DNA from 2 places in the Cernens ardua genome. Region 1 is predicted to be linked to the other one. Evidence: riboswitches for the same ligand, from Rfam matches in the RefSeq annotation. Region 1 holds a riboswitch; the other holds the start of a gene.
The links. A riboswitch is a leader RNA that binds a small molecule or an ion and turns the genes downstream of it on or off. The one in region 1 is predicted to bind cobalamin.

Region 1 (8,935 bases):
AGATCATCAACACGGGCTGCCCACTTGCCAAATCCAAGATAACGCTCGTTTTTATAGCCCCACATGGCGTCCAGAGTATTCGATGCGCGGTACAGTACTACCCCGGGCAACCCCAGTATGGCAAACCAGAATAACGCAGCAAAAATGGCATCAGCACCGTTTTCCAACATGGATTCTGAAGCGGCATTGGCAATGCCGGTTTCATCGAGCGCCGAGACATCTCGACTCACAATCATGCGCAAAGCGTCTTTTGCCGCCTGCCGCTCACCCCGCTCCAATGGCTCTGCAACCCGTAACCCATGTTGAGCCAGGCTCTTCCACCCTATACAGGCATAAACAGTCACACCTCCAACCGGGACAAACCACCAATGATCCTGTAACGCCTGTTGTGCAAACGCCGCCAATACCAACCATGGAAGTACGCAGATTAGCCACGCAAACATACCTCGGAGGATGGGCCGATCAGGGCCATGGGTATGCTTTTCAACCTTATTGGCTATATGGCCGAAAAAGACGATGGGGTGGCATCGGCGTGGTTCACCAAGTAAGCCATCCAGCGCACAGCCCAACAAGAGGGCAAGCACAGGGAAAAACGGTGTTAGCATGGTACATGTTTCGCAGATGCATGAGCGTGCCCCAAGGGAGCACCGAAACCTTCCAGGGATGTCCATTGCGCAGGGCTATAACGTGCATCATGAGAGACTTTGAAAGAAGCGGTTTGAGCGTAATCCAAAGCCAACGCGGGCAAGAAACTTGTGGGTAGTGGGAATACGCCCAATTGTTCTGCTATCCATAGTTTGATGACGCCCGCATGCGTGATCACGAGGATACGTTCAGCATGATGGGATGTGATAGATGTCCAAGCCCTGTTAATACGCTCACGAAAATCATGCAGGGACTCGCCCTGCGGGGGGATTGCATTTTCAGGATCTGCCCAAAAGGCTGCCAAGGCATTCGGCGCTGTTTCATGTATGGACGCGATGGGTTTACCGTCCCATTCACCAAAATCCATTTCTGCCAAATCATCCAAAACGATCATGGGAACGTTCCATTGTTCGGATAAGGCTTGAGCACTGCTCTGACAACGTTGCAAAGGTGAAGTAAAAATGAGCTCAGGCGGTGTAAGGGTTTCTGCGCGCAATGCTATTTGACGGCGACCTGTATCACTCAAGGGGACATTCGTACGCCCCCTCAATATATCCCCTCTTTCACATGCCCCATGACGCAAGCATAGAATCTGTTGCACATGGGGGGAATCTGAAGATTTTCTATCAATATTCACCGCTGTGCTATTAGTGTTATCAATCTGAGGCTGGACATTATCTACCATAAGTGGGCTCTCCCTTGAGGCATTGGGGTAACCCGGCAACGACCCACCAAACACGTTGTGCGTCCCGAGCAATGGCCTGATGTAGCCAGCCTGCTTCATCAATAAATCGGCGGCTTAGTGCATTGTCGGGAACGACGCCCTGCCCGACTTCATTACTGACCAGTACCACGCGCCCGGTTACATTGTTAAGTACGTCGAGGAGTGCCGCACGTTTGTCTTCCACTGTTTCCGGGTCGGCCATTAATTGATTGGTTAACCATAACGTTAGACAGTCCACCAGAATCAGCTTGCCAGGATGATCCAGAGCTTCGATGGCTTCAGCCAACAGCAAGGGGCACTCATGAATATGCCATTCTGCGCTACGTTGCTGTTGGTGACGTTCAATACGGGCTTTCATTTCATCGTCCCAGGCCTCAGCTGTGGCAATGTAGTGCAGCTCCAATCCACTTTCATGAGCAAGTGACTCCGCATGACGGCTTTTTCCCGAGCGTGCACCGCCCAAAACCAGCTCAAACATAAAGACGTACATTCCCTCTCGCCAGCCGATGGCTCGGCTGGGCTGATATTCATCGCATTATTTTATCGGGCTGTATTATTTAGCCGTAAGATGGATCTGACCTGTTTGGTGGACAAGTCTAACCCATTCAGGTGGCGTATAACTGAAACCAGACATAAATCATCAAATAACAGATTATTTCAGTGAGTTGTTGAGTCGCTCCTAACGTATCACCGGTATACCCTCCCAACCGTTGTAAAAACCAACGGCGCAGATAAATCACGGTGACCAGCGTTCCTATCAGACACAAAATACCTGCCCCCGGGCCGGAGGCAGCAATGGCAATGACAACAGCAGTCAGGGTAAAAATCAGAATATCCCTGGCAGCCGGTTTATCCTTGAACGCCTGCATTTTACTGTCATCTATTCGTGCATAGGGAAGCAATGCCTGCATCAGAGGCGCAGCAAAGCGACTCATTGCACCGGCCGCAATCAAACCGATTTGAACGCCATCTACGAAGTCCGTCAGTGCAAGCAGTGCACAAAAACGGATGAGTAGGCTGGCGCTAATGGCAAGGCCGCCATAGCTGCCCAGCCGTGAATCTTTCATGATTTCCAGACGCTTTTCGATGGTAAAGCCACCACCAATGCCATCCATGGTGTCAGCAAGCCCATCTTCGTGGAAACCACCGGTCAGAATGATCCCCAGGGCAAGCGTCAACGAAATGCTTAGGAAGAGGGGAAAAATCCAGCTACAAACGCTAAAAAACAGGGCCAGTAATACACCGATCAAGGCGCCTGCCAAAGGAAAGTAGCGGCGGCATGATTGCAATTCATCGTGGGATGGCGACTGCGCGGGTACTTTCAGGCGTGTTAGAAATGATACCGCCAATAAAAACAGCCGCCATTGGTCTTTCAGTTCACTTGTCCAGTGGTGAGAATTCATAGTGAAATGCCTGCCTGTGTAAAACTGGCCATATCGTTGTAACAGGCCAGAGAAGAGCGCAACAGAGGGACCGCCAGTACAGCGCCCGTCCCTTCACCTATACGTAGTCCAAGGGTCATCAAGGGGCGTGCCTTAAGCCATTCAAGTAACAGAGCATGCCCCTGCTCATCACTTTGATGACTGAAAATCAGATAATCGCGGACCTCGGGCACAAGCGTACATGCCAACAAGGCACATACGGATGAGACGAAGCCATCGATGACAATAGGCACCTGATGCTCAGCGGCGCCGATCATGGCGCCTGCCATTGTCACCAGTTCAAAGCCCCCGATATGTGCGGCAATTTTCAACGGATGTTGCTCTCGGCTTGACCCTATACGCGCCAGAGCGGCTTCCAACAATTGCTTCTTGTATTGTAAAGCAGCCTCAGAGACTCCCGTGCCGCGGCCGACACACTGCCCGATATCCAGCCCTGTCAACTCTGCCATAAGCGCTGCCGCGGCAGATGTGTTGCCGATGCCGATTTCACCGACACAGAGTAGGTCCATTCCTGCCAGACAGCGTCTATGAGCCAGTGAACGTCCGTTTTCCAATCCTTGACACGCCTGCTCTAATGACATCGCATCGTCACGATGAATCGCTCCGGTGATATTCCCAAGTCGACAGTCGATCAGCTGTTTACCAGTCGATTCACTTATTGTTCCGATATGAAGGATTCCGCAGTCGACAACCTCTAGAGGGATATCTGCCTGTGCTGCGCAAACACTGACAGACGCACCGCCAGAAACAATGGTTTCAACCATCTGAGCTGTCACTTCACTGGATGCAATCGAAACACCCTCTGCCGCGATACCATGATCTCCACCAAATATAAGTACTTGTGGCGCATTGAGAAAATTACCGGCTGGACGGGTCTGGATTGTGGCTTCTTCCGTTGATTTTGCATTGACCGCGTGTGCTCTGGCAAAAGCGCATGAGACCAACAGAGCGGCCAAAGGCTCAAGAACGCCCAATGCACCGGGGGGCTTGGTCTTGTGATCAATAATATGCCAAATTTGGGCGCGCTCTTTCTCCGGGACAAGGGTTGCCAGGGGAAGCACGCGGTGTTCAATCCGGCCTTTTACTCCCTTGCCTGTTCTTTCAGCAGAACATCCGTGTACCTCATCGGGCGTTTTTTTAAGATGTTCATGTATAGAGGTATTGGACGACATGCTGAAAACTCACCGAGTAGTGTGGAAGATGCAACCAGAACTTGGGGAAAATGGCCGATGCCTAGAAGGATAACGTCTGAAATGTCGGGAACATGAATACAATGTTTGACAACAGGAACCTTCAGGAACGCTATGATCCTCATGTTGACGAATAATAGCAATCGGACTTTTTGCATAAGCAGGATTGACGCCACTCTTTCATTCCCCCTACGATACTCCTTTAGCTTCAGGGTGCCCTCACCTCGTGTTCATTGGCATGTACGGCTGAGGGATAATCGGGAAAGTGATGAAAATTCACTACTGTCCCCGCAACGGTAATCGAGTGCGCAACACTAAACCACTGTGACGCATTGTGCGATCTGGTTTTACCCTTTCTGGTGGATACACCAGGATCGACTTCGCTAATGCACATGGGAAGGGGTGTTGAGCTGGGCTTGACCCGCCTCGTAAGTCCGGAGACCGGCCCTGATCCGAATTTATGTGTCAACGCACGGGCCGATGCGTGATGCACACATGTTGCCTTGGAATATTCGTCGATTCCTGCCCTGCCGGACGCATTTAGCGTAAAGCATGGCATACATCGACGTGCGTTGGGGTGCGCCTGCAAACATCCGCGATGCTACCCGAGGTTGACCTGTCTGCGTTGTATCTGGCTCTGCCTTGACTAATTTATCAAGGTGGTGGTGATCAACCCCATGAGCCAGCTTCCTACGTCCTCGCCAGATGGCGTCCGTTCCGTATCTGCTTCGGCTATGCGTTATCCCTTTGTGGCCGTTGTTGGGCAGCGACTTTTGAAACAGGCCCTGATCCTGGCAACGATTGATCCACGCCTGGGGGGCGTGTTGATACAGGGCCCCCGAGGGATCGCCAAAACGACGCTTTCTCGTGGTTTGGCTGATCTTCTTCCTGATGCATCCGTCTCCGGGGATAGCCCCGCATTTGTTGAACTCCCCCTTGGTACAACGGTTGACCGCCTGACAGGCTCCATTGATCTTCAACAGGTTCTAAAACATCAGAAAGTCGCCTTCACCCCCGGCCTTTTTCACAAAGCCCATGAAGGCGTACTTTATATCGACGAAGTGAACCTTCTAGACGATACCCTGGTCGATTTATTGCTCGATGTAGCGGCGCATGGCGTGAACCGTGTTGAGCGTGAGGGGATAAGTCATGAACACGCTGCCCGCTTTGTTCTGATCGGTACAATGAATCCGGACGAGGGTGAGCTGCGACCACAGTTGAGTGACCGCTTTGGCCTTTCCGTCACGCTTGAGAGCCACATATCCATTGATGAACGGCTGGATATCGTTCAGCAGCGTATGGATTTCGATCAGGATCCCGAAGGCTTTATCGCCCGCCATCAGCCAAGCACACGTCAATTGAAAGAACGCATCTCCAGGGCACTTGATCGCGTGCCCACGCTGACAATCAACAAAACATTGCAACGGGAGATTGCACGTCGTGCCATGAATGCTGGCGTGGAAGGCATTCGTGCGGATATTGCCTGGCGCCGAGCGGCATTGGCGCATGCCGCTTTTGACGAACAAAATGAAGTCACCCTCGCGGATGTCGATGCCGTAGAGCCTCTGGTGCTTGGGCATCGTGCTGGTCGTCTTCCGCCCTCCTCTCCTTCCAGTGATGGTCAACATAGAGAGCGACATTCATCTGGTCGTGAAGAATCGGCCACGGGTTCAAAACACGATGCCTTATCGACAGAGTCTCATGCGAGCAGCGCTGATCAAAATGATGCGCACAGGATGTCTGCAACGACTTCTACAGAGACTGACACGCGCCAAGGGCATGAAAATACGCCCTCCAAAACGCAAAGTTCGTTGCTCTCTTCTTCATACAGAAGGACTCAACAAGGCAGGGATTTACGAGAAAAGCGCTCGCAGACACATTCATCTCTATCTGAAGCGACAACATCCAGAGCTATATCACCCAGAACGGCAGTAGATGGAAGAAATCAGCGCACAACATACGCTGATACTTCACAACACACTATTGATACCGACCAAACGGTAAATTCTCAACCATCACGGCCACCAGCGCATGCTGATAGTACCCTACAGCAGCCTACACATGATGGGGACGCCTCATTGCCTTCTTCATCCTCTACTGGTTCTGAATATGGACAACAGGGTGAAGGCGCTCATTTGACTGCCGACACCCGCTCACAACATTCACCAACAGGCGTGAATACTGATAATTCACCTACTCCGGCCGGTGTCATTCACCTGCGTAATTTCCAGCCAAATAAAGACGGGCTTATAAATCAGCGTAATGGACAATCCTTGTCTGCCATGAGGTTTTCTTCCCTTTCATTGCGTCCTCAGGGGGCAGGCAAGGCAAAACGCCGTATCGAATCAACCATTAAAGCAGTACAGGCAATGCAGATTGACTGGTTTGCCACGTTGAGTGATCGCCGAAATCACACTTTTCAGGCAAATAGGGCTAAAGAAAATGCGTCAGCGTCCGATATATCTATCGACCGTTTTTCGTATCGAAACCAACCTTTGAGAATGCCCTTTATGACGCTAGTGATGTTGGATATTTCTGCTTCAACCCTGAGCCGTTCAGCCATTGATCTTGCAGCACAGGCAGTATTGCGTATCGCTGATGAATCAAGGCGTTTGGGCCATCAATTTGCCCTTTTGGTGTTTGGTAGAGGGGGATGTCGTTGGATATGCCGTGCACGGCGTGTGCCTGCAGAATTGCGTGCCTACCTGAAACAACAAAGAGTGGGCGGGGGTACCCCATTGGCAGAGGCCTTGCAATTGGGACGCCGGTTTCTTCATCAACGGCAACAACAATGTAAAGGGTTAGAGAGCCACAGCTGGCTGATTACCGATGGGCGTGCAGCCAGTGCTCCCGATGCCCCCCCATGGCCTGCCACACTGGACATTATTGACACTGAGCGAGGCAGGGTTCGACTGGGAAGAGCCAATAGGTGGGCTACGCAATTGGGGGCACGTTGTTGCCCACTGGAGCAATTCATGACATCAAGCCACGGTACGATGCAACACGTACGATGCAACACGTACTAGGCAACACGGCACGGCTGACATCCACTGCCGTACTGGATACATAGGAGTGTGACGCCTGCGCTACTCAGGGAGACACCTCCCTTGCTAGCTGGCACGGATGCCTCGGGCATTCCCTCCTTTTTCTAATAGGAATATGACCATGACGACGATTGATTCGCCTATGGAGGCTGCCATTAAAACCGGATCGGCAGCAGAAGATGAACGCTACCAGCGGCGTATGCAGGCTAAAAAGCGTGTCGTCGATGAGCGTATTGCCCATGCCCAGCAAGAACGTGGGGTACTGATTCTGTTGAAAGGTAATGGCAAGGGCAAAAGCAGCTCTGCTTTCGGCACATTGGCAAGAACGCTGGGTCATGGTCAGCGCGCTGGCATTATTCAATTTATCAAAGGGCGCCGAGAGACAGGTGAACATCTTTTTTTCGCCGAACACCCTCGCGTGGATTTCCATGTGATGGGCCATGGCTTTAGCTGGGAAACACAGGACAAAGTCAAGGACCGTACCGCAGCTCGTGAGGCGTGGGCCATCGCAGAAAAACTGTTGTCGGACCCCGCTTATCATTTATTGGTATTCGATGAGCTCTCCTACATGTTGAAGTACGGGCACTTGACGCCCTCAGAGGTGGTCACTGCTCTACAGGCTCGCCCTTCACATCAAAATGTCATTATTACCGGCCGAACAATGGATACTGCATTGACCGACATCGCCGATACCATCAGTCACGTTCATGATGAAAGGCATGCCTTTCGCCAAGGGGTGAAAGCACAGGCAGGCATTGAATTCTGATGAATCAGCCTTGTTATTGTCCCGCGCTATTTATCTCTGCGCCTGCATCGGGTCAGGGAAAGACGACCGTGACCGCGGCATTGGCCCGTTACCATACTGATCAAGGGCGTACTGTTCGTGTTTTCAAGATCGGGCCCGATTATCTGGACCCGTTGATTCTCCAACATGCCTCTGGATCGGAAGTCGAGCCACTGGACTTATGGATGATGGGAGAATCCGGTTGTCGCGAGGCTCTCTATAATGCTGCGCAACAGGCTGATCTGATATTGATTGAAGGCGCCATGGGCCTGTTCGATGGAACGCCCAGCAGTGCCGATGTGGCGATACGGTTCGGCATACCGGTCGTTGCTGTTATCAATGTGAAAGGAATGGCACAAAGCGTGGCCGCCCTCGCCTATGGGCTTACTCATTTCTGTGACGATATTGATATTGCCGGTGTGGTAGCCAATCAGACAGGGAGTCCCCGCCATGCTGCCTTGATCGAAGCGGCCCTTTCCGGGGAGGCTCCTCTGCTGGCCACCCTTCCCAGAGAAGACTCTTTGGCACTACCTGCACGGCACCTGGGGCTGATACCTCCGGATGAAGCACATTCGTTGGATGCTCAGATAGAGGCAGCATCTGCATTACTGGCAAATTCGCCATTGGCTGAACTTCCGGGCGTTGTTCCCTTTTATGCCAGTGACATGGCTGAGCCGATTCCTCCTCTGCTTGAAGGGACACGTATAGCGATTGCGCGTGATGCAGCCTTTAGCTTTATCTATCCTGCCAATATCCGCTTATTGGAAAAGATGAGGGCAACACTGCGCTATTTTTCACCTCTGAAAGATACTCAGTTACCGGAAGCTGACGCATTGTGGTTTCCCGGGGGATATCCCGAGTTATACCTTGATGTTTTGGCGGCAAATAAGGCATTGGCAGCCGAGATACATCGCTTTCACCAGTCTGGTAAGCCGATATTGGCGGAATGTGGAGGAATGCTGTATCTACTTGAATCATTGACCAGTCTGGATGGAAAAAAATACCCAATGTTGAACCTGATACAAGGGTATGGGGAGATGCATACTCGCTCCGGGTGTCAGGGGATGCAAAGTGCACCGTTACCCGAAGGTGTCATTCGTGGACAT
Region 2 (8,935 bases), on a different contig from region 1:
ATTGCTAATGGTGGTCACTTGGCATCCTCACTTCCACGTCATCCAACCTCTTTATTTTGTAGATAACGAACGAAGCTACCCAGGCAATAATGAACAAACCTATGATGCTGAAGCCAATATCATTGAAATTATCATTCAGAAAATTCAAACCCTCCCAGAACCAGCCTTCCAGATTCAGCTGATTGCCAATCAATCCCAGTGCTTCGATTCCACCGATGAACACAGCAACAATAATGGACACAGCGGTGATGGACATATTGTAGTAAAGCTTTCTAATCGGCTTCACGAAGGCCCAATTATAGGCTCCCAACATCATGACCCCATCGACTGTATCGACGAGAGACATGCCCGCAGCAAACAGAAAGGGGAAAACTATGATCGATTCAAAGGGTACTCCTTTGGCCGCCTGTGCGCCGGAAACACCGAACATGGCTACCTCAGTCGCAGTATCGAATCCGAGGCCAAATAGAAAGCCCAAGGGGTACATGTGCCAGCTTTTACTGACAAATCGGAACAAGGGTTTGAACAGCCGTGACAGAATACCGCGATTATTCAGCAGGATATCCATGTCTTCCTGTACATAAGTGCCTCCTGCTCTAATGCGTTTGTAATTGCGGTAGATCGAGATAAAAATCGCGATATTCATGGCCGCAATTATCAATAGGAAGGTGGCAGATACGCTGGTACTGATAATACCTGTGATAGAACTGGCGGCTTCCATGGAGTTAAAGGTCGAAGCGGCCAACGCTACACATGCGGCTGCAATGATGACTACGGTTGAATGCCCCATGGCAAAAAAGAAGCCCACCGAAACAGGGCGTTGATCCGTCTGCATCAGTTTTCGAGTGACATTGTCTATCGCTGCGATATGGTCCGCATCGACCGCATGGCGTAATCCCAGGCTATAAATCAGTAGGGCGATACCCAGTAGTCCGGGTTTGTCCCAGAAGGCAATGAAGGCCCATAGCCAGGCACCGGCATTCATGATAATGAGCAGAGTGCTCATTGTGATCAATCGTTGTTTGAAGTGGTCACTCTTTTCGTGACATAACGCTTGTAAGGCTTTTAGCATGGTTGGGTCTCTGTATCAGGGCGTCAAAATGTCATGACAGAAGCAACGCGTGCCCATCGGATCACCCCGCCCGATGTTTCTGTAATGACGCCGTAATGGCAGGTCTCCTGGCTTACAACGCTTGGCTGAGCAAGCAGATTCACCTTCCCGATTCAGAGGCATCAGTGGTATTTGAATCATTCAGAGTTGTATACAGTTGCGGGGGCAGCTGAAGACTTGTGGCTGTGAAGTGCTTTATATGCCGTTATATTCACAGAAAGCCACGTACTCCATTCCCTTTTAATCCCGAGGGGGGAACCATCAAAGTGAATGTATCACGTTGCCCTTCTGATCGCATGAAAAGTGTACTATTTACCTAAAAAATGAAATGAACCAGTGATGTTTATTTGACCTCCCCGTAAAATAGTGACTTTTAGTGCTTTTGTTCACTTCTTATAAGTACTTCTTGTAAGTACATTCGAGGCTGTTCAGAGTCCAGGCAGCGCTTTTTGAATGGATACTCAGGTTTTAAGGAAGAATTTGGATGGCGATACGCGAATGGGTGCTTGCCAGTGGTAATGCCGGCAAACTGAATGAATTTAACGAGCTATTGTCTCCCCTTGGTTACCATCTTTCCTCACAAGCGGATCATGGGGTTTCTGATGTTGAAGAGACGGGATTAACCTTCGTTGAAAACGCGCTAATCAAGGCGCGCGCTGCTGCCCGTGCCAGTGGCTTACCTGCATTGGCGGATGATTCGGGGTTGGTTGTAGACGCCTTGAATGGCGAGCCGGGTATCTACTCTGCGCGCTATGCAGGCGAGCCTTCTGACGATGAAGCCAACAATGCTAAATTATTGGCGGCATTGGCCGATATACCGGAAGGGAAGCGTCAAGCGAAATACTGGTGTGCATTGGTTTATCTGCGTCATGCAGAAGATCCTTCCCCATTGGTTATTCAGCGTGAATGGCGCGGTGATATTCTGTCCCATCCCAGGGGAGAAGGTGGCTTTGGCTATGATCCCCTGTTTTGGATTCCTGAACAGGGTGTAAGCGCCGCTGAACTTCCCGCCAGCGAAAAAAACAGGTTGAGCCACAGAGGCCGCGCGGTAGCTGCACTCGTTGAAGCACTGAAGGATGCCTGATGAATTACGAGGGTAACTTGCCACCGCTTTCTTTATACATTCACGTGCCGTGGTGTGTCCGCAAGTGCCCCTATTGTGATTTCAATTCGCATGGCATTGGTCATGAGGCTGTTCCGGAAGAAGCTTATATATCCGCTCTGATTCAGGATCTTGAGCAGGATTTGGCGCATGTTGCTGTTCGTCCACTCACCAGTATTTTCATCGGCGGGGGGACGCCCAGCCTCCTCTCGGAATCAGCATACCAGCGATTGTTGCCTGCAATAGAAGAACGTCTGCCTTTCGCTGAGGATATTGAAATTACCCTGGAGGCAAATCCGGGGACTTTTGAACAGAAACGATTTGAAGGTTTCAGAAAGGCAGGAATCAACCGGCTCTCATTGGGTATTCAGAGCTTCAATGATCGCCATCTTGAAGTGTTGGGGCGTATCCATTCCGGCGCAGATGCCATTCGTGCCATTACTGCCGCGCGTACAGCAGGTTTCGATAATATCAACCTTGATTTGATGCATGGATTGCCAGACCAACAGCAGGAAGAGGCGTTGGCCGATATTCAGCAAGCGCTTGATTTGTCACCGGAACATATCTCCTGGTATCAGCTTACTCTGGAGCCCAACACGACCTTTTATTCCAGGCCGCCTGTCCTGCCGAATGAAGATATCCTTTATGATATTCAGGAAGCAGGGCACCAGTTACTGGAAGAAGCAGGCTTCAGTCGCTATGAAATATCCGCTTATGCCAGTCATAAAACGCGCAGGGCAAGGCACAACCTGAACTATTGGCGTTTTGGTGATTATTTGGGGATCGGCGCCGGGGCGCATGGAAAACTAAGCCATCGGGATGCTCAAGGGCAACTCATGGTTGAGCGGCGTTGGAAAAGTCGGCAACCACAGTCCTATCTGCAACGTGTTACAGATCCGCGTGGATTTCTGGCAGGAAAAAAGGAAATAGACCCCTCTGAAATCGGTCTTGAATTTCTCCTTAATACATTACGTCTGGTAGAGGGTGTGCCTGCGGAACTCTGGCCGGTGAATACAGGTCTATCCCTAAAGAAGTACATGGATCAAACGTCTTTGGCACGCCAGCGGGGTTTATTGGTGGATACACCTGATCGTATACAGGCCAGTGAAAAAGGGCTGCTTTTTCTTAATGATTTACTCGCCTTGTGCGAAAACGCTACTTTGTAAAATGTCGTGTGTCCTATCTGTACTGTGCCATGCTTTATGGTCGTCATGACTGGGTTATGTTGTTTAGAGTAAAACTCATGGTACATCCCGAATCACATTAGCTAGAAAGAATCAGGAGAGAGGATCTCAGGATGAAGAAAAGAATATCACGGTGGGGTGTTATCCCGACTACCGTTATGTTGAGTTGCGTAACCTTGGCTTTACCAGCGATTGTTTCACCCGCCATGGCTGCTGATGTTGTTACGACCAATGGTGCCGCAGGGCACTACCAGCCTTCAGTCTCGCAACAACTGGATGCCCAAACCAAACGCTTGCAGCCTCAGCTTGCGGGGACAGGTACGCAATTGATTCGCACGGCGGATACCCTGCAATTGAGTATGCCCAACTCTCTGCTTTTTGGCACCAATGTCAGCACCCTCTCCAATGGCGTAAAACCGGTGCTGGATAATGTTATCAACGTGCTTCGTGATTTTCCTGATACCGGTATTCACATTGATGGATATACGGACTCTACCGGCGCAGCTGCGTACAACAAGCAACTTTCCGAACTAAGAGCCCATTCGGTAGGAGATTATCTGGCCAGAGGCGGCCTTGATTTCTCCCGTTTGACCATGGAAGGCCATGGTGCTTCGAATTATGTGGCCACCAATGCTACTGCTCAGGGGCGTGCGAAAAACCGCCGTGTGACTATTACTCTGATACCTCCCCATTACCCCGGTCAGGTAGTACAGGGTCAAATAACCCCGCAGCAATACCAGCCTACGCAATCCTCTGCGGGTAGCCAGTCTACACCGTCGCAGTCGTCACCAGGGCAGTCTGCTCCGGGTCAGTCGACGCCGGGCCAATTGGTTCCCTACTAAGCGGTGTATCAGGACAGGTTTCTGTCCATAACAGGGTATTCTTGATGAGCCTTCCGGGGGCAGCCATGGTGTTGGGATAAGCATTACCCATGAGCAGCACCATGGCCCGTTCTGTACGGAAACCGTGTAAAATGGTGGAATCCGTGGCAATTTCGCCCACTTTGGCAGGGTGAAGTTGTCCTTTGTTGTTTATTGTCTTTATTTGCCCATTTTTATTGGGGCATCTGCCTCCGAGGTTCTGACTTGCTTGCCTACCAACATGCCTATCACGCTGGCAATATTGCGGACGTTCACAAACATCTCACGTTGTTTGCTCTTCAGGCTCGTCTGACACAGAAAAAGTCGGCTATCACCTGGGCAGATACTCATGCCGGAAGGGGCATTTATCCGTTAAATGCCAATGAGACCCAACGGGGTGGGGAGTTTCGTGAAGGGATATTGCCACTGTGGCAGCACAGGGCAGAATTTTCCCAAGACCCTCTTTTGTCTGATTGGTTGCAGGCACTTGCTCGTCTCAATCCCGATGGGCAATTAACATGCTATCCCGGTTCACCGTGGTGGTTAGCCAATGGAATGCGGTCTGGGGACCGGGTAGAGCTTTATGAACTGCATCCCGGGGAACACGCGCATTTGGAGGGTATGGATTCGTTACCGGCGGGTGTTCGGCGACATTTTGGTGATGGCATTGAGGGACTGATTTCGCATTTACCTGTTGCTACACCCCGCCTTTGCGTATTGATCGACCCTTCCTACGAAATCAAAAGCGATTACACGCTGGTTGCAAACGCATTGGGTAGAATCGCCGCCAAGGTACGCCATGCCGTTGTTGCAATATGGTATCCCCTGTTGCCAGAAGGGCGTCACGAACAGCTTTTCGAGCAGGTCAAAAATCTACCCTTGCGGAAAGTATTACGCAGTGAGCTGGTGTATCGCAGTCCAGAAGAAGGGCGTGGGATGTACGGCTCAGGTATGTTGGTATTCAATCCACCCTGGCAAATGGACGCGGTACTGGCGCAAAGCCTTGAGGCTCTTTCGACGTTATATAAAGGTCATACTACAACGAGTTGGTTAATCCCTGAATAGTCGATAGTTTTATCGAACGTTCATCGCATTTCATCGTCGATGAATGGGGAGAAAGGGCCTCTTAATGAAAGAACCCATGAACGAATAAGCCTATAGGAGATGGGCTAGCACTTGGTTGATTGGAACATCCCCTTGCACCAGATCGATGGCCTTTCCAATGGTGTGTTCTGCAGTGAGTGTTGCCACGGCAAAGGAAGCGACATCATCACGTGTAATGTGAGTCTGCCCACCTTCTACGAACTCAATGGATACTTTGCCTGTACCCGCGTCGTCGGTGAGCGTCCCCGGACGTAGTATGGTGTAATCCAGTCGGCTGTTCATCAAGGCTTTGTCTGCATAATATTTGGCAGCAAAATAGGGCTGAATCGTATGCCACTTTTCACGATTATTTGAGCGAAGTGCACTTACCATGACATAGCGCTTGATATTTACTTGTTCAGCAGCCTCCATGCTTTTAATGGCACCATCCAGATCAATCAGCAGCGTTTTGTCATAACCTGTTCTGCCGCCTGATCCCGCAGTAAATACAATGGCATCGATACCTTCCATGGCCTTTGCCAACGCACTAACCGTATCTTCCAGGTCCACCTGACGCGTTTCAATACCTTGTTGGAGGAAGCTTTCCACCTGTTCCATATGGCGGACCTGTGCAACCGGTGTATGACGAGGATTTGCTTTCAATTGACTGACGATACGTTGACCTATCTTACCGCCTGCTCCAATGACTAGCACTCGCATGTTTTCCCCCATCGTAGACATGTGGTTATCTGGATGTTAACTAAACGGCCACCGACAGATTTCGCTACTTTTCAGTCATTTCTCTACTTTTAAGTTATTACTTTCCAGTAGAAGAAAGAGAGCCTGTATCAGCCTGTTCATGAGTCGCCTGCTCACGAAAGTGTGAACTCAATCGATCAGAAAGGGTATCACCTGCCTGTTGCCATGCTTTGCTTAAAGCGGTGACCAATGCCGGATAACCATCATGATCCAATCCGACTGTTTGATTGATAGGTCCCTGAAGTATCAAATGCTGATCCGGATCGAAGAGCTGATAGCTGCCGTGTACGACGGCCATACCATCATAGCGACCCTGGAAGCGATCCAGTTGAACATTCAAATGGTCTGCCCTTGATACATCTGCACCTTCAGGCAGCACGCTATATGCGCCGGCTCCCTGTTGGAGTGTGTGTGCCAATGTTGAGGTCAGCTGATCGGAAATATCATTGGCCCAAAGATTGAGCTGTGCTTCGTTAAATTCGACCGGACTCAATTGATACACGATGCCGGTGCCATCCAGAAAACTGGATAGCTGAACCGGTGAAATGCTGATTGCGACAGGGTTTCTTGTGGCTCCGGCTGACGTAATATAGTTTGAGGGCTGCTGGAGGTTCGGCAGGTTATAGTAATGCAGCCCTGCAGAGCCTCCACCACATCCGGCCAATACAGCCAATAGTGATGCGGTCGTTGCTGCTTTCATCCAACCATTCATAGTGATTGTCTTCATTATTCTGCCCTCGGTTCTGGATCACCTGCGCCTGAGCGATTGAAGATCAGCGAATTCGGTTTATTGCTGACTGCGCGCACGGCTGGCTGCAAGTTACGCAACAATTGCTGCAGCTGCTGTGTCGTGGCCATCAGCTCGTTATAGGCTGGCGCCTGTGGTCCAAAGCCTTCCAATGTCTTGTTCAGACGCTGTAGCGTAGCGCGCACATCAGAGGATATTGACCGTGTTGCTGGATCACTCAGCATTGAATTGATGCTCTGACTCAGCTGTTTCACCTGAACCAGTACCTGATTCGAATTGACCAGGTTTTGATCCAGATTGTTCACGATACCGCTCATGTTCAGGTTATTGATCTTGTCGAGCAAGGTAGAAACCTTGCCTGCTACCTGTCCAAAGCCACCTTCAGTGGTCGGGAAGACCTGAACACCGTTGAAGTCCTTGAGAACCGGCAGTGATTTTTTGGCTGCATCCTTGTCCACAAAATCCATATCCACATACAGTGCACCCGTGACCAGGCTAGCTGTTGCGAGAGATGCTCTCATGCCATTTTTCTGCCACTGATCCATCATCTGATGCCATTTTTCCAGATCATCATGCGTTACGATGGGTTGTAGGCGTTGAGGTTCGATGTGAATCAGGATTGGGATCCGGAAGCCGTTCGTATGATACTTGGCCATATCAGTAATGTGCCAAGGCATTGCCACGACTGTCCCCATGCGCACACCCTTGTATTCAACCGGTGCGCCTACAGTCAATCCACGAATGGAATCGCTTACCATCAGCACGTACGGAATATAGGGGCTATAGCTGCCCTGTTCAGCTTCATCCTGGTTGGGGAATAGACGGTAATTGGCATCATTCTGAGCTTGTTGTCCCGGATCTACACCCGGTGTGACATCAAAGGTGATACCGCCATTTACCAATGTTTCGAGTGAACCCAACTGCATCGAGACGCCGGCAGACGTAATGTTGAAACCAACTCCGGAAGTGACCCAGAAATGGGTATTGGTGGTGACCAGTGAACGGTAACGTTTGAAGATATAGAGTTCGTAATGTGCGAGCCTGTCATGTACATTGAAGTTTGAGGCTTCAACGCGTCCAACAGTGTATCCCCGATAAACAACCGGATCGCCCACGGAAATGGAATTTCCGTCGGAACTGTTCAGACTGATTCTCAAACCGGCCGCATCAGCAGGCGCAATGGGGGGGTTATCCAGAATATTGAAAGAAGTCTTGGTTTCATCGCCACTGCTGTCGGGTAACATCTGGATATAGGCACCTGATAATACAGTGCTTAGACCACTGATACCGTCACGACCGATACGGGGTCTGACTACCCAGAATTGTGTTTTATCGCCCAAGAGATGCGCGGCTTCATTGCTCATCCGCGCCTTGATAATTGCGTGCGAAGCATCCCCGGACAGGCCGATAGACTGCACCTGCCCCATCACTACATTACGCACTCGTATCTTGGTACCCGCCTCTATACTGTCAGCATTACTACTGACGAGCGTAATCAACGGGCCCCGTTCACTATACGAGTGAATTACCATCCATAAGCCAATCAGCGCAGCAACCAGTGGAACAAACCAGACTGGCGAAATATAGTCGCTGATGCGCCGAATACGCGATTTTGGGGCATCATCACTCATCGTGAAAAATCCTGTTTTGGGTCAATATGCTTGAAAATGGTGCCGGACTCCAGCGAGTCTACGGGAGAATACCGTGAGGGGTGCTGTGGTGTATCCTGCGCATTGTGATCCACTGCATCCCATAATAAACGGGGGTCAAAGCGTTGTGCTGCGATCATGGTGATGATGACTACCAGGGCGAAGAAAACGATGCCGTGGCCCGGTACTACCTGCATGAGATTATCGACTTGAACGATTGTCGTCAAAATTGTGACCACGAAGACGTCGATCATGGACCAACGACCAATAAATTCAACGATCCTGTACATCTTCATGCGTTTATGTAAACGCGTCGGATAAGGTTGTTTTGTTTTACGACATAGCCACAAGAGAGAGACTACTTTGATAACAGGTACCATAATACTGGCCACAAAAATTACGGCGGCCACTGGGTAATCGCCCATCGAGAGAAGTAGTA

Region 2: linked by a shared signal. The riboswitch ahead of LMG33818_RS08360 (HoxN/HupN/NixA family nickel/cobalt transporter) and the one ahead of LMG33818_RS01100 (AAA family ATPase) in region 1 are both predicted to bind cobalamin.

The regions. Positions count from the first base shown of each region.
Region 1 covers NZ_JBPCZH010000001.1:211,972-220,906, forward strand. Annotated here, with positions in the region: gene cbiB (adenosylcobinamide-phosphate synthase CbiB) at 1-605, opposite strand, end outside; gene LMG33818_RS01080 (histidine phosphatase family protein) at 599-1,330, opposite strand; gene cobU (bifunctional adenosylcobinamide kinase/adenosylcobinamide-phosphate guanylyltransferase) at 1,320-1,847, opposite strand; gene cobS (adenosylcobinamide-GDP ribazoletransferase) at 1,975-2,772, opposite strand; gene cobT (nicotinate-nucleotide--dimethylbenzimidazole phosphoribosyltransferase) at 2,769-3,983, opposite strand; cobalamin riboswitch at 4,196-4,465, shown strand; gene LMG33818_RS01100 (AAA family ATPase) at 4,679-7,027, shown strand; gene cobO (cob(I)yrinic acid a,c-diamide adenosyltransferase) at 7,188-7,811, shown strand; gene LMG33818_RS01110 (cobyrinic acid a,c-diamide synthase CobB) at 7,811-8,935, shown strand, end outside.
Region 2 covers NZ_JBPCZH010000004.1:55,191-64,125, reverse strand. Annotated here, with positions in the region: gene LMG33818_RS08360 (HoxN/HupN/NixA family nickel/cobalt transporter) at 5-1,006, opposite strand; cobalamin riboswitch at 1,153-1,389, opposite strand; gene rdgB (RdgB/HAM1 family non-canonical purine NTP pyrophosphatase) at 1,596-2,195, shown strand; gene hemW (radical SAM family heme chaperone HemW) at 2,195-3,379, shown strand; gene LMG33818_RS08345 (OmpA family protein) at 3,511-4,239, shown strand; gene LMG33818_RS08340 (23S rRNA (adenine(2030)-N(6))-methyltransferase RlmJ) at 4,483-5,322, shown strand; gene LMG33818_RS08335 (SDR family oxidoreductase) at 5,413-6,081, opposite strand; gene LMG33818_RS08330 (PqiC family protein) at 6,158-6,826, opposite strand; gene pqiB (intermembrane transport protein PqiB) at 6,826-8,478, opposite strand; gene LMG33818_RS08320 (PqiA/YebS family transporter subunit) at 8,475-8,935, opposite strand, start outside.